3 regions of the Paenibacillus sp. EB106-05-06-XG162 genome follow, and region 3 is predicted to be linked to each of the others. Evidence: predicted binding sites of a transcription regulator. Region 3 holds the regulator's gene; each other region holds the start of a gene.
What was found. The regulator LexA, encoded in region 3, represses DNA repair genes until DNA is damaged. The targets are predictions, from matches to a motif close to CGAACATATGTTCG.
Positions count from the first base shown of each region.

Region 1: the regulator LexA is predicted to act here: its motif matches at 4,860-4,873, upstream of addB (helicase-exonuclease AddAB subunit AddB).
Region 2: the regulator LexA is predicted to act here: its motif matches at 3,956-3,969, upstream of recA (recombinase RecA).

Region 1 covers NZ_JBYTDT010000001.1:348,702-359,363, forward strand. The annotation lists gene AC3WU2_RS01235 (NUDIX hydrolase) at 346-789, shown strand; gene deoC (deoxyribose-phosphate aldolase) at 786-1,469, shown strand; gene AC3WU2_RS01245 (Na/Pi cotransporter family protein) at 1,481-2,455, opposite strand; gene AC3WU2_RS01250 (class I SAM-dependent rRNA methyltransferase) at 2,563-3,927, shown strand; gene AC3WU2_RS01255 (SPL family radical SAM protein) at 3,957-4,778, shown strand; gene addB (helicase-exonuclease AddAB subunit AddB) at 4,892-8,443, shown strand; gene AC3WU2_RS01265 (UvrD-helicase domain-containing protein) at 8,427-10,662, shown strand, end outside.
Region 2 covers NZ_JBYTDT010000001.1:851,717-862,378, forward strand. The annotation lists gene AC3WU2_RS03670 (YajQ family cyclic di-GMP-binding protein) at 1-432, shown strand, start outside; gene rimO (30S ribosomal protein S12 methylthiotransferase RimO) at 570-1,898, shown strand; gene pgsA (CDP-diacylglycerol--glycerol-3-phosphate 3-phosphatidyltransferase) at 1,895-2,485, shown strand; gene AC3WU2_RS03685 (competence/damage-inducible protein A) at 2,544-3,791, shown strand; gene recA (recombinase RecA) at 4,039-5,085, shown strand; gene AC3WU2_RS03695 (regulatory protein RecX) at 5,177-5,926, shown strand; gene rny (ribonuclease Y) at 6,292-7,833, shown strand; gene AC3WU2_RS03705 (TIGR00282 family metallophosphoesterase) at 7,914-8,705, shown strand; gene AC3WU2_RS03710 (stage V sporulation protein S) at 8,823-9,083, shown strand; gene AC3WU2_RS03715 (dipeptidase) at 9,192-10,136, shown strand; gene AC3WU2_RS03720 (2-oxoacid:acceptor oxidoreductase subunit alpha) at 10,344-10,662, shown strand, end outside.
Region 3 covers NZ_JBYTDT010000009.1:83,144-93,805, forward strand. The annotation lists gene AC3WU2_RS18925 (methionine gamma-lyase family protein) at 1-162, shown strand, start outside; gene AC3WU2_RS18930 (MerR family transcriptional regulator) at 243-653, shown strand; gene glnA (type I glutamate--ammonia ligase) at 688-2,016, shown strand; gene lexA (transcriptional repressor LexA) at 2,432-3,058, opposite strand; gene AC3WU2_RS18945 (LysM peptidoglycan-binding domain-containing protein) at 3,240-3,596, shown strand; gene AC3WU2_RS18950 (DUF896 domain-containing protein) at 3,711-3,911, shown strand; gene AC3WU2_RS18955 (hypothetical protein) at 3,960-4,478, shown strand; gene AC3WU2_RS18960 (HAD family hydrolase) at 4,517-5,314, shown strand; gene AC3WU2_RS18965 (SCO family protein) at 5,492-6,055, shown strand; gene AC3WU2_RS18970 (FixH family protein) at 6,179-6,526, shown strand; gene AC3WU2_RS18975 (1,2-dihydroxy-3-keto-5-methylthiopentene dioxygenase) at 6,596-7,138, opposite strand; gene metH (methionine synthase) at 7,294-10,662, shown strand, end outside.

The sequences.
Region 1 (10,662 bases), on a different contig from region 3:
GGAAATAAATATATTAGCCTGCTATCTCGTGAATAGCGTCTCCTGTGTCCGTATTATCGCATGAATCACGTGTTTTTGCCCAAATAGCGGCTTCACGGTCCGCATCAACAAAGAAGAATATTAGTAGCAAAGTCTGTGCACAGTACAGCGTGTCCCGCACCTGTTTGCCCGCAGGGTCAAATAGGTATGGGACGAAAGCGCTCATTCGTTAAAAGGATGTAGATACATATAACAGTACCTCCTTCGCCCCTTTTGGGAGTCCAGAGGGCGTAGCCCTTGGGGTCCCCCTCCACTGGAGGGGGATTTAGGGGGAGGCCAAAGTTTATTTTAAAGAAACTAGAAAGGATGATTAAGATGCAAGAGATTAGCGCAGGCGGTGTCGTCTACCGCAAAAGCCCCGAAGGATTAGAAATTCAATTAATTCGAGATCGGTTCGGCAAGATTTCGCTGGCTAAGGGTAAGATGGAGCCAGGTGAGACGGTGGAAGAGACGGCTCTACGAGAAATCCAAGAAGAGACAGGCATGATCGGACGTATTGTGGCGCCTATCGATCAAATTTCCTATACGTATACACACCCTGTTCATGGGGAGACGGAGAAAATCGTGCATTACTATGTTGTGGAGGCGTTAGAGGGGGATCTTCAAGCGCAAGTCGAAGAGATCAACGGTGTATCCTGGTTCGCCCCGCAAGAGGCATGGTTACAACAGAAACAGCAAGGATACGATAATAACGATCGCATTTTGCGAAAAGCGTTGGAGTACTTACAGGTCGAGGTGGATTTCTCATGACAAATGCGGAACAATTAGCACAATATATCGACCATACATTATTAAAATCTGATGCCAATGAGGCAGAGATCATCCAGCTGTGTGAAGAAGCGAAGAAATATCAATTTTATAGCGTGTGTGTCAACGGCCGGTGGGTTGCAAAATGCCGTGAATTGCTCGAAGGAACGAACGTTCATATCGCAGCGGTTGTCGGATTCCCGCTTGGCGCGAACTCGAGTATCGTGAAGGCTTTTGAAGCAGCGAAAGCGGTGGGAGATGGCGCAACCGAGATTGATATGGTCTTGCAGATTGGTCTGCTAAAAGCCGGCAAGCTTGATGCCGTGCAAGAAGATATTGCCCACGTTGTTCGTATGGTGCAAGGAAAAGCGATTGTCAAAGTGATTTTCGAGTCAGGCATCCTAACCGATGATGAGAAAATTTCTGCTTGCAGATGCTCCGAGCAGGCGGGAGCGCATTTTGTGAAGACCTCGACAGGTTTTGGCAAGGGCGGTGCGACAGTTGAAGATATACGCTTAATGCGCGCGCATGTATCGCCGCATATTGGCGTGAAGGCGTCTGGTGGCGTTCGGGACCAAGAAACCGCGTTGCGTATGATTGAAGCAGGAGCAACGCGGATTGGCGCGAGTGCAGGAATACAGATTGTAACGGGGAACAAGCCTGCTGAAGGTGGAAGCTACTAAACACCCTGCGATTAAAATTCTGCTCGCATGCGACGCCATACGGGCAAGTAGCATAGCGGGAGGGCGACAACGGAGCTCACGACATTGAAAATGGTCTGGGCGTGTGCAATTTGAGCGGCTGGGTCAGGCGTCATCCAGCTCGATACGGTATGAAGTTGTGCGAGAAAAGGGTAGAAGAGAATCGCACCTCCAACATTTAATACCACATGCGTCCAAGCGACGTTCCGACCGGATCGACTGCCCCCAAGCGATGCGATAAGGGCTGTTACGCAGGTTCCTATATTGGAACCGATGACGATGGCGATGCCGAGCTCTACTGGAATGGCATTCATCGTAGCGAGCCCCATCGTTAACCCGATCATGGCTGCGCTGCTATGAATCAAGGCCGTGATGCAGGCGCCTGCCGCAAGTCCCCATAGTAAACTTTGTGCCGACTGTTCAAGGAACCAGTTGAATAGTCCACGTGCTTGTAAGGCAGGCGCGATCGATTTCATCTCCTCAATGCCGATGAGAATGAGAGAGAATCCAGCCACGGCGAGGGACAAGTATTGTGCGGTACGGATCCAGGATGCAATGGAATCAAGAGCACGCGGTTTATATTCGGCTAATGTTACAGCTAAAGCCCATATGCCCAGAGAAACGAGCAGAAGCGGAAGTGCGTATTGGTTCAGATTGAGACCGATGAGTTCGGTCGTTAGACAAGTTCCAATATTGCTGCCGAGTATGATGCCAAGTGAACTTGCAAATGGCAAGAGTCCGGCATTCACAAGACCAATTGTGATGACGGTTATCGCTGTACTGCTCTGCAGGAGTGCGGTTACGCCAGTACTGAATAATAAGCCGCGAAGCGGCGTTTTGGTCGAGACGGCGATGGCTTTGGTGAGATAAGGTCCAGCCCAGAGATGGAGCGCCAGTTCCATCAGTTTCATGCCGAAGAGGAACAAGGAAAACCCGTAACAGAGCGGAAAAATAATCGATATGAACATAAGAATACTCCTTTAAAGAAGGATAGGGATAACTACTCTATAAAGGTATGAACAGAATAGGACGACCATGACAAGCATCTTTGTCTGGGAGAGGAGAAAACAAACGAATGGCATCAGTCATATTACAGAAGAATCGCAAGAAAAGAGTAGAACAAGGTCATCCTTGGATTTTTAATAATGAAATTGATCGGGTGGAGGGGGAACCGAAGCCAGGCGATCTCGTGCAAGTCGTCAGCGAAAAAGGCAAGTTCCTCGCGGTTGGCTATTATAACCCAGCATCGACGATCACTGTGCGTGTCGTGTCCTATCAGCCCTTGGAAGCGATAGACCATGCGTTTTTCGTGAACCAATTCACACAATGTCTAGCTCATCGGGAGCGTTTTCTTGGCGAAGCGAATGCTTATCGTCTTGTCTATGGGGAAGCCGATTTCTTGCCGGGCTTGATCGTGGATCGATTTGCAGACGTACTTGTCGTGCAGATTCTAACGCTAGGGATGGATGTGCATCGCGAAGCAATTGTCTCAGCCTTAGTCGAAGTGATGCAGCCGCAAGGCATCTATGAGCGCAGCGATGTGCCGATTCGTGAATTGGAAGGCTTGGAACAGATCACAGGGCTGTTATACGGCGAATGTCCAAGACATGTACAGGTTCGTGAAAATGATCTGCTCATCGAAGTAGATATTGAGCATGGGCAAAAGACGGGATATTTCTTCGATCAACGTGAGAACCGCGCTTCCATTGAGCCGCTTATGAAAGGTTGGGGCCGATGCAGCGGGATTCAACTGCAAGATGTTGAATTAGAAGGCGTTATTGAACGGAAACCAGTGAATGCGAATGGCAAAGTCGTTACTTTCCCATATTGGGACGGCGCGACGGTTCTGGAATGCTTCTCGCATACGGGGAGCTTCACGCTAAATGCCTGTAAATACGGCGCAAAAAAAGTAACCTGCCTAGACATCTCGGAGCATGCGATTGAGAGTGCGAGGAAAAACGTAGATCTGAATGGTTTTACAGACCGTGTCGAGTTTGTCGTCGCGGATGCATTTGACTACTTGCGTTCGCAGGTCAAAGGGGCAGAAGAACGATCGGTACGGTCACAGCAAGATACGAAGGTGGATACATCCGTTAAGCTGAATGCGCAGACGGGACGGACATGGGACGTTGTGATTTTGGATCCGCCAGCCTTTGCGAAGACGAGGAGCGCGGTTGCAGGCGCCTGCCGTGGATATAAAGACATTAACTTACATGGGATGAAATTGGTGAACGAAGGCGGGTACTTGGTGACGGCGAGCTGTTCGTTCCATATGCGGCCAGATTTGTTCTTGGAGACAATTCAAGAAGCGGCGAAGGATGCAGGCAAAATCCTCAGACTTGTGGAATGGCGTGCAGCGGGTAAAGATCATCCGCAGATTCTAGGCGTACAGGAAGGTCATTATTTGAAATTCGCCGTGTTCGAAGTGCGCAGTAAGTAATCAATTGATCGATAGGAGGGGGAGCGTTGGTGCAGCTCGATATCAAAGCCACACATCCGAAAAGTATTCTCACGGCGACGGGCGGTTTTTTGAAAGGATATTCACACTCCCTGAACCCATACACGGGTTGCGCCTTCGCTTGCTCTTATTGCTATGTACGCAAATTGCCTGTATCTATTTTCCGAAGTCAACCTTGGGGGACTTGGGTGGATATGAAGCAGGGCGCGGCAGAGCTACTCCGTAAAGAATTGATTCGTGCGAAGAAGAAAGGTCCGGTAACCATCTTTATGTCTTCGAGTACAGATCCTTATCAACCCGTAGAATATGAGGCGCGGATCACACGATCACTGCTCGAAGTGATGACGGAGGAAAAGCCGGATTTTCTGTTTATTCAGACGCGCAGTCCGCTTGTAACACGCGACATGGATCTCTTCCTACAACTGCAGGATCGCATTCGCATTAGCGTGACGATAGAGACGGATTTAGAAGCGGTACGCAAGCAGTTTACCCCATCAGCACCACCGATAGCGGCTCGTTACCGTGCACTGCATCAGTTAACCGAAGCAGGATTACCGACGCAAGCGACAGTGGCACCTGTGCTGCCGAGCTCGGAGGTGTTTGGTGCATGGTTGTCCAAGGCTGCAGATCGTGTCTGTGTCGACGATTATTTCATGGGCGACGGCAATCAAGGAAAGCGGACCAAAGCCTTAGGAATTTCCAAGCTGTATACCGAGGAGCAAGCCGGATGGTACGATCCAGAGGCCTATCTCCGCGTAATTGCGACGCTTAAGCCCTATTTTGATGAAGATCACATTCTAGTCAGTGAACAAGGATTTTCCCCCACGATATAACCCACAGTTTTCCACTCCATTCGACATCTTCTTCCACAGCACAACAATTCGTCCAAATATGTTAAGATAGATAGATAAAGCAGAACGGACGTTTGTAAATAAGGGGGAGCTGCATGTCTATTCAATTCGTGATCGGTCGCTCGGGGAGCGGCAAGACGCATTTCATACTTAACCAGGTCAAGGAAAAGCTGCGGCTGCAGCCAGACGGCGCGCCGCTTATGATCTTGGTGCCAGAACAAGGAACGTTCCAAGTCGAGCATGCGCTCGTGAGCTCACCCGATGTACAGGGGATGATTCGCGGACAAGTACTCAGCTTCCGTCGTCTCGCCTTTCGGGTGATGCAAGAAATCGGGGGGACAGCCCTTCTTCCTATTAACGATGAAGGTAAGAAGATGCTGCTCTATAAAATAATCCACCGGCATCAAAAAGAGCTGCGTTTGTTCGGAAAATCGGCCGATCAGCTCGGTTTTGTCGATAAATTAAATGAACTCTATAACGAATTTAAACGGTATTGTCTCGATGTAACGCAGCTCGAAGAGCATGCGCAATTTGCTGCGCAGCATATGGGAAGTCAGACGCTCGTGCAGGACAAGCTGCATGACATTACGATGATCTATCGGGAATTTGAACATACACTCGCGAATCATTATGTGGATTCGGAGCACTACCTTGCGCTGCTTGCAGAAGGATTGCCTCAGTCGGCATCGATTGCGAATACGGAGATTTGGATTGATGGTTTTCACGGGTTTACGCCGCAAGAGTATCAGGTGCTTGAACAATTAGTTCAGCATGCGGCACAAGTGACAATTACCTGTTGTGTAGATAAGCCGTATGACGAGGGGATACCTCCTCATGAGCTGGAGTTGTTCCATCCTGCTGCGACGACATATATGCAAATTCGCGCACTTGCGGAGCAGTTAAACGTTCCTGTAGAGCCTACAATCGTCTTGGAGGATTCACCGCTTGCGCGATATCGGAAAAGTCCAATGCTCTCCCACCTAGAACGTGCTTATGACCGTCGTAGTCCTATGCGCATGGCAGATAAAACGATCGTACAGCCGGATCATCCGTCCTGTGGAATCACACTCTACGGTGCCGTGAATCGTCGGGCAGAGGTCGAAGGTGTCGTACGCGAGATGCTGCGACTGTCCAGGGAACGTAAAGTCCGGTGGCGTGAGATGGCGATTATGGTACGCAATATTGCGGATTATGAGGAACTGGTTACAACCATTTTTACAGATCATGATATTCCCTATTTCCTCGATCAGAAAAGAAAAGTGCTCCATCATCCGCTTGTTGAATTTATTCGGTCATCTCTTGAAATCGTATCGAACCATTGGCGTTATGACGCGGTGTTTCGGTGTATTAAGACGGATTTCCTCCTGCCAGCAGATGGAGAAATCGGACGGCATGAGATGGATGTGCTCGAAAATTATGTCCTTGCAACGGGAATTCAAGGCTCGCGTTGGACAGATGGACGACCGTGGCGGAGAATGCATGCGGTCTCACTGGATCCGAACGAAGATGCTAGTGCTGCGAACTTAGAGCTCGAGATGGGCCGTGATGACGTGCTCGAACGATGCCGTGAGCGAATTGTGCAGCCATTACATGCGTTTGAGAAGGCATTGAAAAATGCGCGTAACGTACGCGGCATGTGTGAAGCCGTATACAGCTTGCTTGTTCGCGTAGAGGCTGCGGATCGGCTAGATCGGATGAGTCATGAGCAAGTGATCGCGGGGCAACCGCAGCGGGCCAAGGAACATCGCCAGTTATGGGGTAATGTGATTGACTTATTGGATCAGATCGTGGAAATGATGGGCGATGAGGAACTGAACATCGAATTGTTCGCAGGGGTTGTCGAGACGGGACTCGAGAGCATGAAGCTCGCCCTCGTTCCAGCGGCACTGGATCAGGTATTGATCGGAAGCATGGATCGAACACGGTCAGGCCAGATCAAATATTGCTTCATGCTAGGGGTGAATGACGGTGTCATTCCAGCACGTGCCATTGAAGACGGAGTCTTAACGGAACAAGAGCGGGAACGCCTAGAAGAGATCGGACTTCGGCTCGCGCCGGGGATTCGTCGTAAATTGCTGGATGAGCGGTTTATTATCTATCAAGCATTGACGACGCCTAGTGAGCATCTATGGGTGAGCTATCCGCTTGCGGATGAGGAAGGCAGAACGCTGCTCCCATCGGAATTGATGCGGCATTTACGTACGATTTTTCCGGGGATTCAGGAGCGCTTACTAACAGGAGAACCGCATCCACTACAACCAACGGAAGAACAGCTGCGTTATATTGCACATCCGGAACGGACGTTGTCATATCTCATTGTTCAGCTTCGTCAGTGGCGTCGCGGACTTGATATTGCGGATTTCTGGTGGCAAGTGTTCGATTGGTTCGCGAATCAAGAGGCATGGCAGCCAAAGCTGCAAATGCTGCTGCAATCGCTATTCTATCGCAATGATGTTGCTTCCCTTGGAGCGGAGACAAGCCGGAAGCTGTATGGGACCCATCTGAAATCGAGCGTATCGCGAATGGAGAAGTATGTCTCATGTCCTTTCGCCCATTTCGCATCGCATGGACTTAAGCTCAAGGAACGGCAGTTGTTCCGACTGGAAGCGCCGGATATCGGGCAGTTATTCCATGCCGCCTTAAGTCAGATGGCCGTGCAATTTAAGGAAGAGAATCGCCACTGGGGTGATTTAACGCCGGAGGAATGCCGATTTGAAGCGGAGAAAATCGTGGATGCGCTGACGCCGCGTCTGCAAGGTGAAATTCTGCTAAGTTCCAAGCGGTTCGGATATATAGCACGCAAATTAAAAGAGATTGTAGGTCGGGCTGCAGCGATCTTGGGTGAACATGCACGGAGAGGGTCGTTCGAGCCGATTGGACTCGAGCTTGATTTTGGGCCGGACAAGCCGCTCCCATCCTTGCAGTTTACGCTGGATAATGGTTGTACGATGGAGATCGTCGGACGGATCGACCGCGTGGATAAAGCGGAAGGCGACAAGGGTGTGATGCTGCGCGTCATTGACTATAAGTCTAGTCAGACGGATCTGAAGTTGCACGAAGTGTATTATGGCTTGTCCCTCCAAATGCTGACGTATCTGGACGTGCTGCTCACGAATGCGGAAGTATGGCTCGGTGAGAAGGCTATGCCGGCAGGGACATTATATTTTCACGTACACAATCCATTGCTGCAGGCTTCGAACGGACTTACGCGTGACCAAGCGCATGAACAGACACTCAAACGGTTCAAGATGAAGGGGCTCGTGCTCGCGGATCGGGAAGCGGTGTCCTTGATGGATGCCTCGCTCGATAAGGGTTATTCCCAAGTGCTTCCTGTTGCCGTGAAAGCAGACGGTGGCTTCTACAGTAACGCGTCGGTTGCGACGATGGATCAATGGGATACGTTACGGACAGCGGTACGATCTACAATTCGCAGCATTGGAACGGATATTACGAATGGTGATGTAGCGATTGAGCCTTATAAAATAGCACAGACGACGGCATGCGACCACTGCTCGTATAAACCGGTCTGTCAATTCGATGAGTTAGTCGAAGGGAATCACTTCAAGAAGCTTGCGAAGCCGAAGAAGGATGATGTATGGAATTTGCTTGAGATGAAAGGAGACGCTAGCGATGACGATGTTAAATAACGTTCCCAAGCCGGAAGGCAGTCAGTGGACCGATGATCAATGGAGTGCCATTGTGCGGGGCGGTGAGAATATCCTTGTCGCTGCGGCTGCAGGATCAGGAAAGACCGCGGTATTGGTCGAACGGATTATTCGGAAGATTGCTTCGGAAGAAGAGCCGCTTAATGTCGATCAGCTGCTTGTTGCGACCTTTACGAAGGCAGCGGCGGCGGAAATGCGCGAGCGAATTCGGGAAGCATTAGAGAAGGAACTCGATAAAAATCCGGATTCAGAGCATCTGCGGCGTCAACTTGCACTCATGAATCGTGCTTCCATAACGACACTGCACTCCTTTTGTTTAGAAGTGATTCAGCGGTATTTTCAATTGATTCCACTCGATCCGGCTTTTCGGATTGCGAATGAGACCGAGGCGGATTTCATCCGTCAGGAAGTGCTGGAAGATCTATTCGAAGCGCATTATGCGAATGATGCCGAGGATAGCGATTTCCGCAAGCTCGTGGATTGGTTCAGTGGGGAACGCAGTGATGAGGCCATGGTGCGGCTGGTACAGTCGATGTACGATTTCTCTCGAAGCCATCCATGGCCTCGCGAATGGCTCTATACGATGGCAGATGCGTTCGCTGTCGAGGATGTGGCGATGCTCGGTCAGAGTGCTTGGGCGCAGAGCGTTGTAGCGGATGTGCGGTTACAGTTGAACGGTGTTGTAGGTATTCTTCGGCAGGCTATGATGCTCATTGAACAGCCAGGGGGGCCTGAGCCTTATCGGGACACGTTGATGGAAGACATGAGTATGGTGCTATCGCTTCGTGAAGCGGCAGAGGAAGCACCTTGGGAGACGCTCTATGAGCATTTTGCGGCGATTGCATTCGGGAAGCTGAAGGCTTGTCGCGGGGATCAGTATAACAAGGAGCTCCAGGATCAAGTGAAAGGTCTTCGGGACCAAGTGAAGAAAATACTGACGGCTATGCAGGAAGAATTATTCCGTCGGCCGCCGGAGCTCTTCTTAGGGGAGATGCAGACGCTTGCGCCGTTGATGCGAACACTAGCGGAGTTTGTACTGAATTTCGGTGAGAAATATGAGCAGGCGAAACGTGCGAAGGGGCTCGTGGATTTCTCGGATTTGGAGCATTATTGCTTGCAAATTCTGCGTCATCCAGCTTCTACACTCGAAGAAACGTACCCTTCAGGAGCGGCGATGGAGTATCAGACGCAATTCGCGGAAGTGCTGCTCGATGAATACCAGGATACGAATATGGTACAGGAAGCGATTGTCTCATTGATTTCTCGGCCTGGAGCGGGTAATCGATTCATGGTTGGTGACGTGAAGCAGAGTATCTATCGATTCCGTCTAGCGGAACCGGGATTATTCTTGAACAAATATAAATCATACCCTTCCGTTAGTACGGGGCAGGGGCTTCGTATCGATCTTGCACGGAATTTCCGCAGTCGCCAGGAGATTGTGGATGCGGTGAATACGATTTTTCGTCAAATTATGAATGCATCGGTCGCAGAGATCGACTATGACGAACGAGCAGAACTTGTATGTGGTGCGAAATATCCCGTGGGTGAAGAGGCATTCGGACAGGAATATCCAGCTGAGCTGTGGCTAATTGATCGCGGAAGCGGAGCGGCGGGCGCGCAAGGCGTGGAACCGCTCGATGATGATGCAGCGGATGCAGAGGCGTCAGATGGGGCCGATGAGGGCGGAGCATCGATGCGCCGAGCTGCGCAGATGGATGCAGAAGAGCTCATGACGGCTCAGCTTGAGGCGCGGCTGATCGCAACGCAAATCCGCCAGTTGATGGGCGAATACGGCACGCCATTCCAAGTCTATGACAAGCATCTGAAGGGGATGCGGAGCGTTACGTATCGCGACATGGTTATCCTGCTTCGCGCGACGCAGCAATGGGCGCCGCTTATGATTGAGCAGCTTAGAATGGAAGGGATTCCGGCATATGCGGAATTGAATACAGGGTATTTTGAAGCGACGGAAGTCGAAGTAATGATCTCCTTATTGAAGGTCATTGACAATCCGGTACAGGATATTCCACTTGCGGGTGTTCTTCGTTCTCCCGTTGTGAATCTGACAGCGGAAGAGCTGGCGCAAATTCGTCTGCATGGCAAAGGGTTGTCGTTCTATGATGCGATGATGAAGTTAACGGCGGAGGAAGAGGCCGAGGGGACGAGTCCGTTCGTGGATGAAGGATTGCTTACGAAGCTGC
Region 2 (10,662 bases), on a different contig from region 3:
GCATTGAATCAAGCCGAGAAGGAAATTGCAACGCGGTTTGATTTCAAAGGCAGCAAGAGCAGCCTGAAGCTCGAGAAAGAAGAGCTTGTCATCATTTCCGATGATGACTTTAAGCTTGAGAATGTTATCGACATTCTGAAGTCGAAAATGACAAAGCGCGGGCTAGCACTAAAAAACCTTGAATACGGCAAGATTGAGCCAGCATCTGCAGGCACAGTTAAACAGAAAATTAAGTTGAAATCAGGAATTGATCAAGATAATGCAAAGAAAATTAATATCTTAATCCGAGATTCCAAACTGAAAGTGAAGAGTCAAATTCAAGGAGATCAAGTTCGAGTTACAGGTAAGAGCAAGGATGATCTGCAAGCGGTTATGCAAATGTTGCGTAAGGCCGATCTGCCGATTGATTTGCAATTCACAAACTTCAAATAATTGTAAATGAACAACCTCGATCATGGGATACGTCCCTTGCCGAGGTTGTTACAATTTTGACACCGAATTGGGGTTGTATTATACTAAGTTAGATATAAACAGACTTATTGCGCATAGGTATGGGGGATGCATAACAAATGACTGAGAAGATTAAGATCGTAACCCTAGGCTGTGAGAAGAATCTCGTGGATTCCGAGATTATGTCAGGTCTTATTCATGAACGGGGCTATTCGTTGGTCGAAGATAAAGAGGATGCGACCGTTATTATTGTGAATACATGCGGGTTTATTGATGCAGCCAAGGAAGAATCGGTGAATACGATTTTAGATTTGGCAGAGCTCAAAGAGACGGCGAATTTGAAGGCACTCATCGTATCGGGCTGCCTAACGCAACGATACAAAGAGCAATTAATGGATGAAATGCCTGAGATTGACGGGATCGTAGGAACCGGAGATTTTGATAAAATCAATGATATTGTGGATGAGGCGCTTCGTGGAAGTAAGCCAATTCTTGTCGGAAATCCGGTGTTTAACTATGAGCAGAAGCTCCCGCGCAAAGTGTCGACACCTCGGTTTACAACATATGTGAAAATCGCGGAAGGATGCGACAATGCTTGTACTTTCTGCAGTATTCCAATCATGCGCGGTAAATTCCGCAGTCGTTCGATGGAATCGATTATTGCTGAAGTGGAAGAGCTAGCAGCACAAGGCGTCAAAGAAGTCAGCTTGATTGCGCAAGACTCGACGAACTATGGAACGGATTTGTATGATCAATTTATGCTACCAACTTTGATGAACCGGATTAGTGAAGTACCGGGGATTGAGTGGGTTCGACTACACTATGCTTATCCAGGCTTCTTCACGGATGAGCTCATTGACGCGATTGCAGACAACCCTAAAATTTGCAAATATATAGATATGCCATTGCAGCATAGTGAAGACGCTGTGCTCAAGCGGATGCGGAGACCAGGAAGACAGCGTGATACGAGAGAATTGGTCGCGAAGATCCGTGCACGCATTCCAAATGTATCGCTTCGTACATCGTTGATCGTTGGTTTCCCGGGGGAAACGGATCAAGATTTCGAGAATCTATGTGAGTTTGTTAAAGATATTAAATTCGATCGCCTAGGTGTATTCACGTATTCGAGTGAAGAAGGGACACCAGCGACTCGCCTACCGGATCATCTCGATGAAGAGGTGAAGGAGTTCCGTGCGAATACGCTGATGGAGATCCAACGTCAAATTTCGAATGAAGTCAGCGGTAAGCATATCGGACAAGTTCTTGATGTCCTTGTAGAACGCTACGAAGGCCGTAATGATGTCTATGTAGGCCGTTCACAATACGATGCACCAGAAATCGACGGTGAAGTGTTCATTACAGATTGTAAAGTCGGCATAGGTGAAATCGCCAAAGTTCGTATTACACATGCTTATGAGTTTGACTTGTCTGGGGAGGGTGTCTCTTGAATCTCGCCAATCGTATTACCTTAATTCGTATTTTTCTCGTACCGATCATGATGTTTTTCTTGCTGGTGAAGACGGATTATTTCCCGGCTATTCATGTCGAGAGTTTTCAGATTACCTATAACCAGATCATCGCTGCCTTGATTTTCATTATTGCGGCGAGTACAGACGGTCTGGACGGCTATATTGCCCGCAGCAGGAAGATGGTTACAAACTTAGGCAAACTTCTTGATCCGCTAGCGGACAAGCTGCTCGTTGCTGCCGTTCTTATCTCTCTTGTTGATATGGGAAAATGCGATGCATGGATTGCGATTGTCATTATTAGCCGGGAATTCGCTGTAACAGGCCTACGCCAGATTGCGCTCCTTGAAGGGGCGGTCGTTGCTGCGAGTAAATGGGGGAAAATTAAGACCGCAGCACAGATTACTGCGATTATTTTGATGCTGCTTAACAATTTTCCATTTGAGTTCATCGGTTTCCGATTTGATGAGGTTATGCTATGGGTTGCAGCGCTTGTAACGGTGTACTCGGGCGTTGATTATTTTGTGAAAAATAAAAATGTACTTCATTTTACAGATAAAAAACAATAGGCGACGCCTATTGTTTTTTGCTCATTATATAAGCATAGGCTTGAAGGGGGAACGGTTTATGAAAGCAGAAATTATTGCCGTTGGTACTGAATTGCTGTTAGGTCAAATTGTGAATACGAATGCACAGTATTTGTCACAGGAATTGGCGGCAGTTGGGATTGATACATACTATCAGACGGTTGTTGGCGATAACCTTGGGCGATTGCAGCGTGCGATTGAAATTGCGCGTGAACGAGCAGATCTCGTGTTATTCACTGGAGGAATTGGTCCTACCCAGGATGATCTGACGAAGGATGCCCTTGCGGGTCTTCTTGGTCGAACATTATCTATCCATCAGCCTTCTATGGATGTGATAGAGCAGTTCTTTAGCAGTCGAGGCGCTCACATGGTGGAGAGCAATCGGAGACAAGCCCTTACCATTGATGGGAGCACACCTCTTGCCAATGCAACGGGTCTTGCGGTCGGGAATGCGCTGAAGCATGACGGTACGTTCTACATTCTTCTTCCTGGTCCGCCGAAGGAAATGAAGCCGATGTTCGAGCATGAGGCGAAACGTTGGCTGCTTGAGCACGCTTTAACGAGTGAACAGCCGCTATATTCCCGGATGCTGAAATTCGCCGGAATTGGCGAATCATCGCTGGAAGCACAATTGCTCGATTTGATCGAAAGGCAACAGGATACGACGATTGCGCCTTATGCGAAAGAAGGCGAAGTGACGATCCGTGTATCCACCAAAGCTGCATCTGCTGACGAGGCGAATGCGAAGCTGCAGGAAGTGGAGTCTGAGATCCGAAACCGACTGTCCGATCATCTCTATGCTACGCAGGATGTGCCGATTGAGAAGATCATCGTTGAGCGTATGCAAACCTTGGGGCTTACACTCGGCGCAGCTGAGAGCTGCACGGGCGGTCTGTTATCAGAGATGATTACCGCGATTCCAGGGAGCTCGCAGATGTTCAACGGGGGTGTCGTCTGTTACTCCAATGCACTGAAGCAGCTGTTGTTGAACGTGCCGGTGACATTGCTGGAAGGCCCCGATGCGCCGGGGGCAGTTAGCAGTGAAGTTGCAGAGATGCTAGCGGATCAAGTCCGTCAATTGACGAATTCTGATTTTGGTATCGGAATTACGGGTGTAGCGGGACCAGGAATGTCAGAGCGGAAGCCTGCAGGACTTGTCTATGTCGCCATAGCACAGAAGGGCAAACCAACGGAGGTTATGAAGTTACAGCTCCATGGCGGCCGGGAGATTATTCGTCTGCGTTCTGTGAAGACCGTGTTGTACCATTTATGGCGAAGACTCGGGTAAGTCATGATGAAAAAAATGGAATATTCCTGTGGAAATTCTTGATATTTACATGCACACCTTGTATAATAAGAACAATGTTAACGGAAGAACCGTAGCGAAGTGTAACTTTGCTGCGGTTTTTCGCGCTATTTTCCGAATCGTCCACCCCTGCGTGACGAAAAAAACGAATGTATGTTCGAAAAAATGCTTGGCAAAGGAACAAAAACAAGTTATCATAATACTATAAATGAAAAAGGAAGTGAGTTCATTGTCAGATCGTCGCGCTGCGTTAGAAATGGCTTTACGGAATATTGAGAAACAATTTGGTAAAGGTTCGATCATGAAACTCGGTGAATCCACACACATGCAAGTGGAGGTTGTACCGAGCGGATCTTTAGCATTAGATATTGCACTTGGAATCGGTGGGTTTCCACGCGGAAGAGTTATTGAAGTTTATGGACCGGAATCATCAGGTAAGACGACGGTCGCATTGCACGCCATTGCTGAAGTTCAGAAGCAAGGTGGACAAGCTGCCTTTATCGATGCCGAGCATGCTCTTGATCCGTTGTATGCGAGCAAGCTAGGTGTTAATATTGATGAATTGCTCTTGTCTCAGCCGGATACAGGGGAGCAAGCGCTTGAAATCGCAGAAGCCCTCGTACGAAGTGGTGCAGTCGATATTATCGTTATTGACTCCGTCGCTGCACTTGTACCGAAAGCAGAGATCGAAGGCGATATGGGTGACTCACACGTCGGTCTACAAGCACGTTTGATGTCCCAAGCACTTCGTAAATTGTCTGGTGCGATCAGCAAATCGAAGACGATTGCGATCTTCATCAACCAGCTGCGTGAGAAAGTTGGCGTAATGTTCGGTAATCCAGAGACAACACCAGGTGGACGTGCTTTGAAGTTCTACTCCACGGTTCGTCTGGATGTAAGACGTGTCGAGACAATAAAGCAAGGCAATGACATGGTCGGTAACCGTACACGGATTAAGGTCGTGAAGAATAAAGTCGCACCTCCGTTCAAACAAGCGGATATCGATATTATGTACGGCGAAGGAATTTCTCGTGAAGGAAGTATTATCGATATTGGAACGGAACTAGATATCGTGAATAAAAGCGGTGCATGGTACTCCTATGAGAATGAGCGTTTAGGTCAAGGTCGTGAGAATGCGAAGCAATATCTCAAGGAGAATGTTGAGATTTCCAAAGTGATTGAGAATAAGATCCGTGAAGCAAGTCAGCTCTCGACTACGGTTCCGATTACATCGAACGATGATGAAGAGGAAGAGGAAGATTTCGAGCTAGAATAAGTATTTGCCCCCTTCCTGAAGGGGGCATCTTTTATAGAGAGCGATAAATGAACAATCCAAGTGAATTAGTGAGGAAGGGAGGAGATGAAAAATGCCCCACGGTAAAGAAAAAGAGGAGCAGGTGAAGGAACAGAAGTGGTCGCCAGCACCTGGTATTGAGCTAATAATAACGGCTGTAGAGCTCGTGCCCAGGCAGAAGCGTCGATATCAAATTTTTGTGAATGAGGAACAAGCTTTCACGGTCCATGAAGATGTTATGGTGAAGTATCGACTGCTCAAAGGTTCAACCATCGATCATGAAGAACTCCTTCCTATCATGGTGGCAGACGAGCTGCAGCAAGCCTATGTGCAGTCCATTCGATATTTAGGACGCAAACCACGTACAAGCAATGAAATACAGCAGCAGTTAACACAGAAGGGTTTTGATGTGGAGTTGATCGAACGGGTCATTCTGCGCCTCATGGACGAGCGTTTAATTGATGATAATCTTTATGCGAAGCAATGGACGGATCAGCGGGTTCGCAATCATAAGAAAGGAAGACTTATGATTAAGCATGAGCTGCAGCAGAAGGGAATCGATAAATCCGATATTGCACAAGCTATGGAGGAACTGAACACCGAGGATGAGCAAGAGAGTGCTTATCGCGTGGGACTTCGTAAATGGCAAAGTACAAAAGGGGAGCGCTATGAGCGCAAAAGAAAAGTTGTTGCATTTCTCATGCGTCGTGGATTCCCATCCCATGTGGTAAGGAATGCTGTTCAGCGGATCATGGAGCAGCAAGAGGATGACGAAAGTAATGGCTATGATGAAGAAACGTTTGAGGAAGATTTTTATGATTAATGCGGTTTAACTGGATGCAATTGTATGAATTTTGGTTGGAATATCGTGCTATTTTTATGAATTGCTCACATAAGTACAAGGATTCATGTCAATTGCTTGACAACTTCTTTTTACAAATACTAAAATGAAAATGTATTATACGAATTCTGAATCAATTTTTCCTTCCAAAAAGTTGATTCAAACTGATTAATTTCGCCAATCATTGACTCGCTTATCTTGTTCCTAGGGAAGAAGATAAGGTATGTGTAGCGTAAGAGGTTTACTCGCTATACAGTTGAAACCGATGAATATGTAAGTGAAACGGATTGAAAACCGAATAAGCCCAGGCATTGTCTTGGAGAAACAACGAGGAGGTGAAATAGATCATGAACCCTATTCTCGCAATCGTTCTCGTTGTAGCCGCTTTGGTCATTGGTTTTGGGGTTGGATATTTTATTCGGAAATCTCTTGCTGAAGCTAAAATTTCAAGCGCTGAACACGCTGCTGAGCAGATAATTGAGAATGCGAAGAAAGAAGCAGAAGCGCTTAAGAAAGAGACAGTGTTGGAAGCTAAAGACGAAGTCTTTAAAGTCCGCGCTGAAGCTGATAAAGACATTCGTGAACGCAGAAATGAAATTCAACGTCTAGAACGTCGAGTGCTGCAAAAAGAAGAGTCGCTGGATAAAAAATTAGAATCACTAGAACGCAAAGAAGAGCAAGTGGCAAGCAAAGAGAAACGAATCGATGAAACGCAAGAGCAGATTAATGTGATCTATAAAAATCAAATGGCTGAACTTGAGCGCATTTCCAACCTTACGATGGAAGATGCACGTCAAATCATCCTTACGAATGTTGAACAAGAAGTTCGCCATGAGTCAGCACAAATGATTAAAGAAATTGAGCAACAAGCCAAAGAGGAAGCAGATAAGAAGGCACGTGAGATTATTACCCTTGCGGTTCAACGTTGTGCAGCAGATCATGTTGCAGAGACGACGGTATCTGTTGTCACCTTGCCTAACGAAGAGATGAAAGGCCGTATTATCGGTCGTGAAGGCCGTAATATTCGTGCACTTGAGACGCTGACAGGTATAGACTTGATTATCGACGATACGCCAGAAGCAGTCATTCTGTCAGGATTCGATCCAATTCGCCGCGAGATCGCTCGTACATCGCTTGAGAAGTTGGTTGCCGATGGTCGTATCCATCCAGCTCGCATCGAAGAGATGGTCGAGAAATCGCGTAAAGAAGTCGACGAGCGTATCCGTGAATACGGTGAGCAGGCGACATTCGAGGTTGGCGTACATGGATTGCATCCAGATCTGATTAAGATCCTAGGCCGTCTGAAATTCCGGACGAGCTATGGCCAGAATGTGCTCAAGCACTCGATGGAAGTGGCTTATCTCACGGGTTTGATGGCAGGAGAACTCGGCGAAGATATCACGTTGGCGAAACGTGCTGGATTGCTGCATGATATTGGTAAAGCGCTAGATCATGAAGTGGAAGGATCTCATGTTGAAATTGGCGTGGAGTTAGCGAAGAAATACAAAGAACATCCTGTGGTAATTAACAGTATCGCATCCCACCATGGCGATTGCGAAGCAACATCGGTTATCGCGATGTTAGTCGGTGCCGCAGATGCGTTGTCGGCTGCTCGTCCAGGTGCGCGTAGAGAGACGCTTGAGACCTACATCAAACGACTTGAGAAGCTCGAAGAGATTTCCGAATCGTTCGAAGGTGTTGAGAAGTCCTATGCGATCCAGGCAGGCCGTGAAGTCCGTGTCATGGTTGCACCGGATAAGATTGACGATACAGAAGCATTCCGCTTAGCACGTGATATTACGAAGACAATCGAGAGCGAACTCGATTATCCGGGACATATTAAAGTTACGGTTATTCGCGAGACACGCGCGGTTGAATACGCTAAATAATGACCATAATGAAAAGTGGCTGATTTACTTAGGCCACTTTTCGTTTTCTTTTATGGCTAGGTAATGAGGAGGAGAATGACATTAAAGTATTATTCATTGGAGACATCGTTGGGAATACAGGTAGAAAAGCATTAAAATATATGCTCCCGCAGCTGAAAGATAAATATAATCCACATATTATTATTGCCAATGGTGAGAATGCTGCTGGCGGTAAAGGCATTACAGGCGCAATCGCAAGAGAATTTTATGATATGGGCATTCATGGTCTTACGATGGGAAACCATACGTGGGATAACAAGGAAATTTTCGAATTTATAGATGATGATAAGCGTATCATTCGACCAGCTAATTATCCCGAAGGTACACCAGGTAGAGGCTGGATGACGGTGAAGGCGAACGGCAAAGAGCTAACCGTGATCAATATGCAGGGCAGAACCTTTTTGCCGCCGATTGATTGTCCTTTTAAGAAAGCCGATGAGATTCTAGATCAGGTGAAGAAGAACTCATGTGTCTTTTTTGATTTTCATGCTGAGACGACATCGGAGAAAATTGCAATGGGATGGTATCTTGATGGACGCGTGTCCGTCATGGTCGGGACACATACTCATGTACAGACGAATGATGATATGATTCTTCCTGAGGGAACGGCATACATTACTGATGTGGGCATGGTTGGGTCGAAGGAGGGTGTCCTCGGCGTGAATCGCGAGGCGGTACTTCACAAGTTCAAAACACAGCTCCCTGTCCGATTTACTGTCGATGAAGGCAAATGGATGTTCCATGCGGTTTACGTTGAAATTGATGAATCTACGGGGCGTGCGACACGGATAGAGAAGATTCGTCGATACGAAGACGAGTGGGTTATGAACTAACGGCTAACCCTGCATGATTGAAGGAACTTCTTTGTGGAAAAAGGAGGAATTTATTCCGCATCTCACGAATATGAGTAATAGTGGAATCCATTCATCATTCCCGAGGAGGTACTTATCATGGAAGTATTAAAAGTTTCAGCAAAATCCAATCCAAACTCCGTAGCAGGTGCACTGGCAGGCGTCCTACGTGAGCGTGGAGCGGCCGAATTGCAAGCGATTGGTGCTGGTGCATTGAATCAAGCGATTAAAGCTGTAGCGATTGCCAGAGGATTTGTAGCGCCTAGCGGAGTGGACTTGATTTGTATTCCTGCATTTACCGACATTGTGATTGATGGTGAAGATCGGACGGCAATTAAGTTGATTGTCGAGCCAAGATAAATATAACATCATGAATGGAGCCTGTTTACGTCGTAGACAGGTTTTTTTGCGTTTTATACCGATTGCCAAGTTGTACACATGGAATAGAGTGAGAGGGGATGCGTCCTGATGAGAAGATACCAGATCGTGGATATGCATTGTGATGTCATTAGCAAGATGCTTCAGAACCCGGCCATTTCATTTACTGATGATGAGTCGCTCGATGTGAGTCTCGAACGTCTCCAGCAGGGACAAGTCAAGGCGCAATGTTTTGCTATCTATTTGTCAGAACATCTCGGAAAACCTCGATTCGAGCATATTTTACATAGTATCGATGTGTTTCAGCGTCGTATCTTAAATCATCGCGAGATGAGATGGATTCGATGCCAGAATGATTGGAATCAACTGGAACAAACGGATCAAATAGGAGCGTTGTTATCATTAGAAGGCGTCGATGGATTGGAAGGCAATCTGACGTATGTAGATTTATGCTTCCAATTGGGTGTTCGCTTAGTGGGGTTTACATGGAATTACGCGAATTGGGCAGCTGATGGCATCTTGGAACCGCGAAATGGAGGCTTTACGCTGAAGGGAAGGAAGCTTATTGAGCGCTGCGATGAGCTTGGCCTGATCATGGACGTATCCCATTTGTCGGAAGCTGGATTTTGGGAGCTGCATGCGCGCACCGCGAGTAAGTATATTGCCTCTCATTCCAATGCCAGAGCGGTATGCAGCCATCCGAGGAACCTGACAGACGAGCAAATAAAGAACATGGTCGCAAGGGGAGGACGGATCGGGATGAATTTCTTTCCGCCATTTGTACGAGCAAATGCACCTGCAGTGATCCATGACCTCCTGAAGCATATTGAGCATATCTGTAGTTTAGGAGGAAGTAAGACGATTATGCTCGGATCAGACTTCGACGGCATCGATCGATTTATTACCAATTTAGAACATTCAGGAAAATATGAAAATCTGCGGAATGCCTTGCTGCAGCGCTATCCAGAGGATTTGGTAAATGGATTCCTCTATAAAAACGCTTCCATTTTTCTGAGCGGTGCTTTGCCAAAGTGAAAGAAAGACTGATTCTATCATCTATTATTGATATGATTTCAATCGAAAAGTGCTATCTAAGTTTCCGCCGAAAACGCTTGCTTTTTACTAGTTCTAGCCATAAAATTTAGTTGACTCATTGAAAAGAAAAAATTTTCTATGTCACATTTTAGGGAATTTTGGCACTTATCATTCTAACGCGAGTCACAACTAAAGGAGTGGGCGAGCTTGATTAGTCAATTGTCTTGGAAAATCGGGGGACAACAAGGGGAAGGCGTAGAGAGTACAGACCGTATTTTCTCCACAGCATTAAATCGACTAGGATATTACTTATATGGATACCGTCATTTTTCTTCCCGGATTAAAGGTGGACACACGAACAATAAGATTAGAATCAGTACGAAACCGATTCGTGCAATTTCGGATGATCTGGATATACTCGTTGCTTTTGACCAAGAAAGTATTGACTTAAATGCACATGAATTGAGACCTGGCGGCGTCGTTGTTGCAGATGCGAAATTCAATCCAACGCTTCCTGAAGGTATTA
Region 3 (10,662 bases):
GCAGCAGGTACATTTATTCAGGGCGGAAGCTTGGAATTGTCCGCCGATGCGCCAATCCGAGAACCTTATATTGCATACATGCAAGGTGGTCTGACGTATTCTCATGTCAAGTTTGGTGTGTTAACGGCACTAGATCAGATGATTAACAGTCATCTTTTGTGAAGTTATCTAACATCTTATTGACACGACGTGATGATGGAGCTATGATATTAACATATCCATGAGAGAAAGGGATGCGTAGAATGGGCGATGATATTCGCAGAAACATGGCTCTATTCCCGATAGGCATCGTAATGAAGCTGACGGACTTAACAGCCAGGCAAATTCGTTACTATGAACAACATGAGTTGATTGTTCCTGCTCGGACCTCTGGTAACCAGCGTTTATTTTCTTTCAATGATGTTGAGCGATTGCTCGAGATTAAGTCGTTGATCGAGAAGGGCGTGAACATTGCTGGAATTAAGCAGGTGATGGTTCCGATGTCGAAGGAGTCGGAAGAAGCGACTGTCCTTACACCGGATACAGAAGTGAAACGAAAAGAACTCTCGGATTCTCAATTGCACCGATTACTAAAGCAACAGCTGCTTAACGGTAAGAGACCGGGCCAAGTATCCTTGATTCAAGGTGAATTGTCTCGATTTTATAATAAATAATAATCAATTATGATTAACAAAGGAGAGGAATACCGTGAGTTTTACAAAAGATGATATTATGCGCATTGCCAAGGAAAAAAATGTTAGATTTATTCGTCTACAGTTCACTGATTTGCTAGGAACGATCAAGAACGTAGAAATTCCAGTGAGTCAGTTGGAGAAGGCGCTTGATAACAAAATGATGTTTGACGGTTCCTCGATTGAAGGTTATGTACGTATTGAAGAATCGGATATGTACTTGTTCCCGGATTTGGATACTTGGTTGATCTACCCATGGGTGACTGAAGATCGCATCGCTCGTCTGATCTGTGATGTGTATATGCCAGACGGCACGCCATTCCAAGGGGATCCACGCGGTATTCTGAAGCGTGCGCTGAAAGAAGCGGAAGAAATGGGCTACACGACGATGAATGTTGGTCCAGAACCGGAATTCTTCCTCTTCAAGACGGATGAGAAAGGCAACCCTACGCTTGAACTGAATGACCAAGGCGGTTACTTCGACCTTGCGCCTACGGATCTTGGTGAGAACTGCCGTCGTGAGATCGTATTGACGCTAGAAGATATGGGATTTGAAATCGAAGCTTCCCACCATGAGGTTGCTCCGGGACAACATGAGATTGATTTTAAATATGCAAATGCGATTAAAGCTGCTGACCAAATTCAGACCTTTAAGCTTGTTGTTAAGACCATTGCTAGACAGCATGGACTACATGCAACATTTATGGCGAAACCTTTATATGGCGTGAATGGTTCAGGTATGCACTGTCATCAGTCGCTATTCAATGGCAAAACAAATATGTTCTATGATGAGAGTGACAAGCTGGGTCTAAGCGAAACAGCTCGTCAATACATGGCAGGTATTTTGAAGCATGCCCGTGGATTCGCAGCGATTACGAATCCAACGGTGAACTCCTACAAACGGTTGGTTCCAGGTTACGAAGCGCCTTGCTATGTGGCATGGTCCGCAAGTAACCGTAGCCCGATGATTCGTATTCCTGCATCTCGTGGTCTGGGAACACGCGTTGAAGTACGTAACCCGGATCCAGCTGCGAATCCTTATCTATCACTTGCAGTGATGCTCAAAGCAGGTCTAGATGGCATTAAGAACAAAATGGAGCTTCCAGCACCTACGGACCGTAACATCTATGTCATGTCCGAAGAAGAGCGTATCGCTGAAGGTATTCCTAGCTTGCCGTCCGACCTTCGTGAAGCCTTGACAGAGCTTGTGAATGACGAAGTCATCTGCAGTGCACTAGGTGAGCACGCATTGACTCACTTCTATGAGTTGAAAGAAATCGAGTGGGATATGTACCGTACGCAAGTTCACCAATGGGAACGCGATCAATACATTACGCTTTACTAAAATGATGAAACCCCTAGCGCTGTAAGTGTTAGGGGTTTTTGTTTAAAATATTTGTAACCTAACAGCCCTCATTGTAGCGGCTGTTTTTGTTTGTTCTAGCGATTTTAGGTCATATGGGCAGCCAAGCCGAATTCTCTTATCGTTGGATCGAATGGTCAGCTGCAGTGTTGCAATCATGATGATATGAACACTATCTGTGGACGGCTCCGTTGAGTTGGATAATGACAAAACGGATGAACATGTGTAGAATGCAAGTTCACCAAGGGAACTTGCGCACTCATGTGACAGAAAAGATGTTGACCATATGCTGTTTTCATCTATAAAAGCATAAAAGAGTCCCTCGATCGCTCGGGAGACTCTTCATAATAAATTAGCATCTGGCTGGAACAACCAGCGATGCTAATATGTATAGCAATTAGTGCATATTGCGGAACAAGCCAATAACTTTACCAAGAATGGTAACGTGATTCAATCGAATCGGTTCCATCGTTGAATTCTCAGGTTGTAATCGAATATGGTCTTTTTCTTTATAGAAAGTCTTGACAGTAGCTTCGTCATCTTCTGTCATCGCTACGACGATATCGCCGTTATTCGCTGTCTGCTGCTGGCGGACGATAACAAAATCTCCATTATGAATACCAGCCTCGATCATACTTTCCCCCATGACGGAGAGCATAAACACGTTCTGGTCATGTACGAATTGCTCTGGAAGCGGGAAATAATCTTCAATGTTCTCCGTCGCAGTAATTGGCGCACCTGCAGTAACTTTCCCCACGATCGGTACCTTCGCAATCATCTGCGTATAGAGATGTGTATGTTCGGATTCTTCCTGACTCAGGAGTTCGATGGCCCGCGGTTTGGTAGGGTCGCGGCGTATTAAACCCTTCTTCTCTAATCGATCCAAGTGGCCGTGCACAGTGGAGCTGGAAGCTAGACCGACAGCTTCTCCAATCTCACGAACAGAAGGAGGGTAACCTTTAGATCGTACTTCATTCCTTATAAATTCTAAAATAGCTTGTTGTCTATTGGATATTTTAGACATGAGGTTCAACTCCATTAGTAGACTTTTACAAAATTATAGCATAGAACTACCGTTCGTACAAACATTAGTTCTAAATTGCAAGAATGAGGGGAACGAACGTTCTAAAATAGTGTTGACACAAACGAATGTTCGTGTTAAATTATGGACATAGAAAACAGAACAAACGTTTGGGGTGCTGATTATGCTAAAGTATAGCTCATATCAAAGTGTGTATAATAACCGTTCCGAGGTCGTGAATAGAGACTCTTTTCTTAAGAAGAAGATTGTTCAGGTTGTATTGTTCTTAGTCCTTGTATGCAGTTTGACGAGTATGGGATTATTGAATGCATTTGCTGCAGATACGCGTGAAGGGGAACGTAATGCGAACATTCCGTTGCAGGTTGTTGTATCATCAGGGGATACATTGTGGGCGATTGCGAAGGAACATAAGCCAGCTGGGATGGATGTTCGTAATTATATTGAAATGATCAAAGACCTGAATGGTAAACGGAACAGTTCCATTCAATCAGGTGAAGTGATTAAATTACCAATTCTATAAAAGGTTAATTCGTATGCTCGATAGGGCATAGGCCCTGCTGAGAGTGGAGGGGTTACCCTTGACAACCTCTATTGTAAATGTCAAAGTAATATAGACAGAATAGGGGGGATAGTGATGAATTTCGACAAGATTGTAGAGCGAATTAATGAATTGGCTCGTAAACATAAAACGGTAGGTTTGACGCCGGAAGAGACGGTTGAACGGGACGCGCTTCGTCAACAATATATTGATGGGTTCAAACGTTCCTTGAAGCAGCAACTGGATAATATCGAGTTTGTTGATGAGGATGATAATAATCCAACAATTAAACATTAGATGAAGCAAGTTTTCCTTCGGGAAAACTTCCAAGGAGGAAGAATTTCGATGGCCCGTTCATGGGAAAGAATGGTACGCAAGAACACGAAGAATGTAAATAAGGCTCGTAAGAAACAGGGGCAACAAGTGATCGGTGCGAGTAGAGACGCGAAATCGGGTGTGGATCGTTATGTTGGAAGAAACTTGATCCTACCTATTACATTAGTAGCATTCGGATTATTGTATGCACTACTATATTCCGCTGTAGAACAGAAGACCTCGCCAACCCTGTTCTGGGCAACGGTGGGGTTATACATATTCCTTGGCGTTGTAATCTTCCTGCGTAGACCTTATATTAGTGTAGATAAATCTTCTGTAGGGACACGTCGTTTCAATCGAGACGTACGTCTAGATGCTAGCCAAATCAAAGATATCACCGTGCAAAAAGGTTACGTCGTCATTGGTACGAAGGCTAAAGGTTCCAACTGGGTGTTCTCAAGATTGATGAATCGTTACGATACGGTAGTGATCGGTGAGCGGTTGAAAGAGTTTGCACGCGTCAATAATGTTCCTTTTGAAGAGCGTTAATTATATAGAGCACTGTAAAGGTATGGGGGAGAAGAGAGATGACGATTAAAGCCGTATTATTCGATCTGGACGATACTTTATTATGGGATGATCGCAGTGTGAAGGAAGCGTTTGAAGCTACATGTGCTGCAGCAGCTCGAGCATATCCTCAAATTCAGTCTGTAGATTTGGAAGAAGCAGTAAGACGAGAAGCTAGAGCACTCTATGAATCTTTTCCGACATTCCCGTTCACACAGATGATTGGAATTAACCCTTTTGAAGGGCTGTGGGCGAATTTTACGCATGGGGAACAACAAGAGTTTCGACAATTACAAGCCTTAGCGCCTAGTTACAGAACAGAAGCGTGGACACGTGGTCTGAAGTCGTTAGGGGTTGAAGATGCGGAGCTTGGCGAACGATTGGGTCTATTATTCGCGACAGAGCGTCGGGCTCGTCCTTACGTATATGAAGAGACGTTCCAGATTCTAGATGAATTGAAAGGGAACGTGAAGCTCCTATTATTAACCAATGGGTCGCCTGACTTGCAACAGGAGAAGCTTAACGGAGTACCTAATATCATTTCTTATTTTGATCATATCGTGATCTCTGGCGCATTCGGAGAAGGTAAGCCAGCGTCATCTATATTTAGACATGCGATGGCTGCACTTGAGATTGAGCCTCATGAGGGGCTTATGGTGGGTGACAAGCTTACAACCGATATTAAAGGCGCACTTGGTGTTGGAATGCATGCCGTATGGGTTAATCGACATGGTGCACAGCGCTCGACTGAAATTGTTCCTGATTATGAAATCATGCATCTCTCTGAACTTCACAATATTATACAGCAACATGTATAAATAGAGGGAATCCCTTGTTCTGAATATGGAACAAGGGATTTTTGCATTCTGCTATGACATTTGATACAAAATCGTCACAAAGAATTGACAAAGATAGCCCGAATGAGTCATTCTTCTCGTGTACAATCATTTTATAATGAAAAAGGAATTTGTTGGCTACATAGAGGAGAGGTTATGATGAAGAAGTTAATGGTAATAATGCTTGGGGTAGTATTGTTATTAACAGCGTGTGGTGGAGCGAAGCAGACAAGCTCCATGAAAGTCGGAGATTTTGCGTATACAGATCAGGCTGGGCAAGCGTTCGGACTTGCTGATGTGAAAGGTAAAGTGTGGCTTGCCGATTTCGTATTTACGAATTGTAACTCAGTCTGTCAGCCAATGACTTTCAATTTGACAGATCTTCAGAAGAGAATAAAAGCGGAAAATCTGGATGTCACGTTCGTATCCTTCAGTGTAGATCCAGACCGTGATAAACCTGAAGTTATGAAAGCGTTCGCTGACAAATTCGGCGTGGACTTTGCGAGCTGGCATTTCTTGACGAATTATAAACTTGAAGATATTCAGGCTTTCGCGAAGTCATCATTTAAGACGATTGTAGAGAAGGAACCGAGTTCAGATCAGATGATTCATGGCACATCGTTCTACCTGGTTAGCAAAGAAGGATATATTATGAAGAAGTATAACGGTGTTGAAGATGTTCCTTATGATCAGATCATTAAGGATATTAAAGATTTATCCTAACCGATGATGGAAGTAGACAAGAAAGGAATGCAAATGATGAGAATGAAAAAATGGAGTACTCTGGCTGTTGCTTGTATTCTCCTGATTGCCTTAGTATCGGGTTGTTCAGGATCTAAATCAGCAATGAATCACGATGGAATGGACATGGATATGGACATGAACGAGGATGCAATGAATCCGATCAAAGTAGAGATTATTCTGCCGGAGCAGATTGTTGCGAATAAAGATCTTGAGCTTCAAGCGAAAGTGACGCAAAGCGATAAACCTGTCGATGATGCACAGAAAGTCATGTTCGAGGTATGGCGTGGAGACGAGCAGGAGCATGAGAAAATAGAAGCAAAACATACGAGTGATGGGGTTTATCATATTGAAAAACAATTCGCTGAACCTGGGGAATATACGATGATCGCGCATGTATCAGCTCGTGAAATGCATTCCATGCCTAAGAAAACATTCCAAGTAACAAAATAACAAGAAAAGCCCGCTTATGTCTGAAGAAGACGAAGCGGGTTTTGATTATTCGGCGAAAGATCGAATGGATTATGCCTTTTGAAACGCAGGATCATTATAGGATGTTGCAATCCAACCATCTTTCTCGATAAAGAGGCGAACGGCAACGATTTGACGATTATCCATCAAAGTAAAGAAGTGAGGTGTATGCTCAGGAACGGAGATCACATCACCAGCTTCTAATTCGACGTTAAAATAACCTACGTCGTCTTTTCCCTTGATGATGAAAATTCCCTTTCCCGCCGTAATGGCGCGGATCTCATCTTCCGTATGTGTATGGACGTCTTCGAACTTCGTAAGCAGTTCTTCAAGATTAGGTGTCGAATCCGATAATGTGATGATATCCCAGATCTGATAGCCGCGACGTGCAGCTAGATCACGAATCTCTGCGTCATAGGTAGCGAGAACTTCGGCCTTCTCTTCATCGGAGAGGACGAAACGCTCACGAAGGTTTTCTGGCAACTTAGTTGCATCCCAATGTTCATATAATACTTCTTGGTTCGCTAGAAATGCACGAACTTCTTCTTCGCCTGAAATACGCGCCCCTGTATTACGAATGTAAATTTCAGCCAAAATAATCCCTTCTTTCCTATAAATTAACTAGATATTGATTGTATTATAGTAGATTTTACGCTGGCTGTCGACTTTTAATGCATTGACACTTTTCTAAAGTTTGGTATTCTGTTAAACTAATTCTTAACGTTTTTGCAGTAGGAAGGGGATTAGGCATGAATAAACTGAGCATACAAGAACAAATGAAACATAAAATCCTTATCCTCGACGGCGCAATGGGAACGATGATTCAGCGTGAAGACTTAACGGCGGATGATTTTGGGAGCGAAGAGCTAGATGGCTGTAATGAGATTCTTGTTCTTACGCGGCCGGATGTGATCCAGAAGATTCATGAAGAATATCTAGAAGCTGGCGCGGATATTTTGGAGACGAATACATTTGGTGCCACAAGTGTGGTACTTGCGGAGTATGATTTGCAAGACCGAGCGCGGGAGCTCAATTTGGCTGCTGCCAAGCTAGCAGTGGATGCTGCGAAGAAATACTCTACGCCGGAATGGCCACGTTATGTTGCAGGTGCATTAGGCCCAACGACGAAAACATTGTCGGTAACGGGTGGTGTCACGTTCGATGAGCTTGTAGATTCCTATTATGAGCAAACACTAGCATTAATCGAGGCCGGTGTTGACACAATATTACTTGAGACGTCGCAAGATACATTGAATGTGAAAGCGGGCAGTATCGGAATTAGACGTGCATTTGAGACCGCGGGGAAGACACTACCATTGATGATCTCTGGGACGATCGAACCGATGGGTACAACGCTTGCCGGGCAGAACATTGAATCTTTATATATCTCGTTAGAGCATTTGAAGCCGATCTCGGTTGGACTCAACTGTGCAACAGGTCCTGAATTTATGCGTGACCATATTCGTTCATTGTCTGAAATTGCAGATACGGCAATTAGTTGTTACCCTAATGCGGGGTTACCAGATGAGAATGGTCACTATCATGAATCCCCGGATTCGTTAGCGAAGAAGATGGCAGGGTTCGCGGAACAAGGTTGGCTTAATATTGCTGGTGGATGCTGCGGAACTACACCGGATCATATTCGCGCATTAGCGGAGACGATGAGCCAATTCAAACCACGGAGCGCATTTGGAACACATCCTCCTGCTGTATCCGGAATTGAGACAGTATACATTGAATCGGAGAACCGACCCTACATGGTTGGTGAACGGACGAACGTATTAGGCTCCCGAAAGTTCAAACGTCTGATTGCAGAAGGAAAGTATGAGGAAGCATCCGAGATCGCACGTGCGCAAGTGAAGAGCGGTGCACACGTCATTGACGTCTGTGTACAGGACCCGGATCGTGAAGAATCCGAGGATATGATGAAATTCTTGGAACTCGTTGTGAAGAAGGTCAAAGTACCTCTCGTCATCGATACTACGGATGCGAAGGTTATCGATCTGGCACTGAAGTATTCGCAAGGGAAAGCAATTATTAACTCCATTAATTTAGAGGATGGCGAAGAGAAATTCGAACATGTCGTCCCATTGATTCATAAGTATGGTGCAGCAGCGGTTGTCGGAACGATAGATGAGCGTGGACAAGCAATCACGCGGGAAGATAAGCTGGAAGTTGCAAAGCGCTCCCGAGACCTTCTAGTGAACAAATACGGAATGCAGCCAGAAGACATTATTTTCGACCCGCTCGTCTTCCCAGTTGGGACAGGGGATGAACAATATATCGGCTCGGCAAAAGAGACAATTGAAGGGATTCGCCTCATTAAGGAAGCGATGCCGGAATGTCAGACGATTCTAGGGATTAGTAATATTTCGTTCGGGTTACCAGAAGCAGGGCGTGAGGTGCTGAACTCTGTCTTCTTGTATGAATGTACGAAGGCAGGACTTGATTACGCCATTGTAAACACGGAAAAATTAGAACGTTATGCATCGATCCCTGAACACGAGCGTCGTCTGTCCGAGGAATTACTGTACGATACGAATGATGCGACACTTTCTGCTTTTGTAGCGGCTTTCCGGGATAAGAAGGTCGTAAAGAAAGAGAAGGCTTCGAACTTGACGTTAGAAGAGCGATTAGCATCTTATGTTGTCGAAGGAACGAAAGAAGGCCTTATTCCAGATTTGGACGAGGCACTTAAGAAGTACACTGCGCTTGAAGTCATTAATGGACCGCTGATGGAAGGGATGTCTGAAGTCGGTCGATTGTTCAATAATAACGAGTTGATCGTTGCTGAAGTGTTACAGAGTGCGGAAGTGATGAAAGCGTCTGTCGCACATCTGGAGCAATTTATGGAGAAGAATGAATCCTCTGTCAAAGGGAAGATCATGCTCGCAACGGTAAAAGGCGACGTGCACGATATCGGAAAGAACTTGGTTGAGATCATTCTATCGAATAATGGATTTCAAATCGTTAATCTAGGAATTAAAGTTCCGCCTGAACAGATTATCGAAGCCTACCGCAAAGAGAAGCCGGATGCCATCGGGCTATCGGGACTACTCGTGAAATCAGCGCAACAGATGGTACTAACCGCGCAAGATTTACGCAATGCGAATATTGATGTTCCAATTATGGTTGGCGGTGCAGCGCTGACACGGAAGTTCACCAAAACGCGTATTTTGCCCGAATATAATGGGCTCGTTCTCTATGCGAAAGATGCGATGGACGGCCTAGATCTTGCGAATAAACTTATGGATCCGACGCATCGTCAACGCATGGTTGAAGAAACGGCGGCAATCTTGGAAAGTGTAGGAGAGGAAGAAGAGAAGAAGCCTCTGCCGAAGCTAACGCGGGCAGTACGTTCCAACATTTCTCAAGATGCACCGGTATTTATACCGCCTGATCTCGATCGTCATATTCTTCGCGATTATCCATTAGGTCATATTATTCCATATGTGAACATGCAGATGCTGCTTGGGCATCATCTCGGTCTGCGTGGTTCAGTAGAACAGTTGCTTGCGGAGAAAAATCCGAAAACGGTCGAGCTTAAAGCGACGGTCGATGAAATATTGCAGAATGCAATCTCGGATGGAACGATCAAAGCGCAAGGCATGTATCGGTTCTTCCCTGCACAATCGTCAGGTGATAGTATTATAATCTATGATCCACAGGATACAACGAAAGTTCTTCACACTTTCACATTCCCAAGGCAGCAAGTGGAGCCATTCCTGTGTCTAGCAGATTATTTGAAGTCGGTTGAGAGTGGAATCATGGATTACGTCGGATTTTTAGTCGTGACGGCGGGTAACGGTGTCCGTGAGCTAGCGACGAAGTATAAAGATGAGGGCGACTACCTGAAATCCCATGCAATTCAAGCGACAGCGCTAGAAGTGGCAGAAGGACTGGCGGAGCGGGTTCATCATATGATGCGTGATATTTGGGGTTACCCGGATCCGCAGGAGATGACGATGAAGCAGCGTCATGGGGCAAGATATCAAGGCATTCGGGTATCCTTTGGTTATCCTGCATGTCCGGATCTTGAAGATCAAGGACCACTATTCGAGCTCATGAAACCAGAGGATATTGGCATTGAACTGACAGAAGGGTTTATGATGGAACCA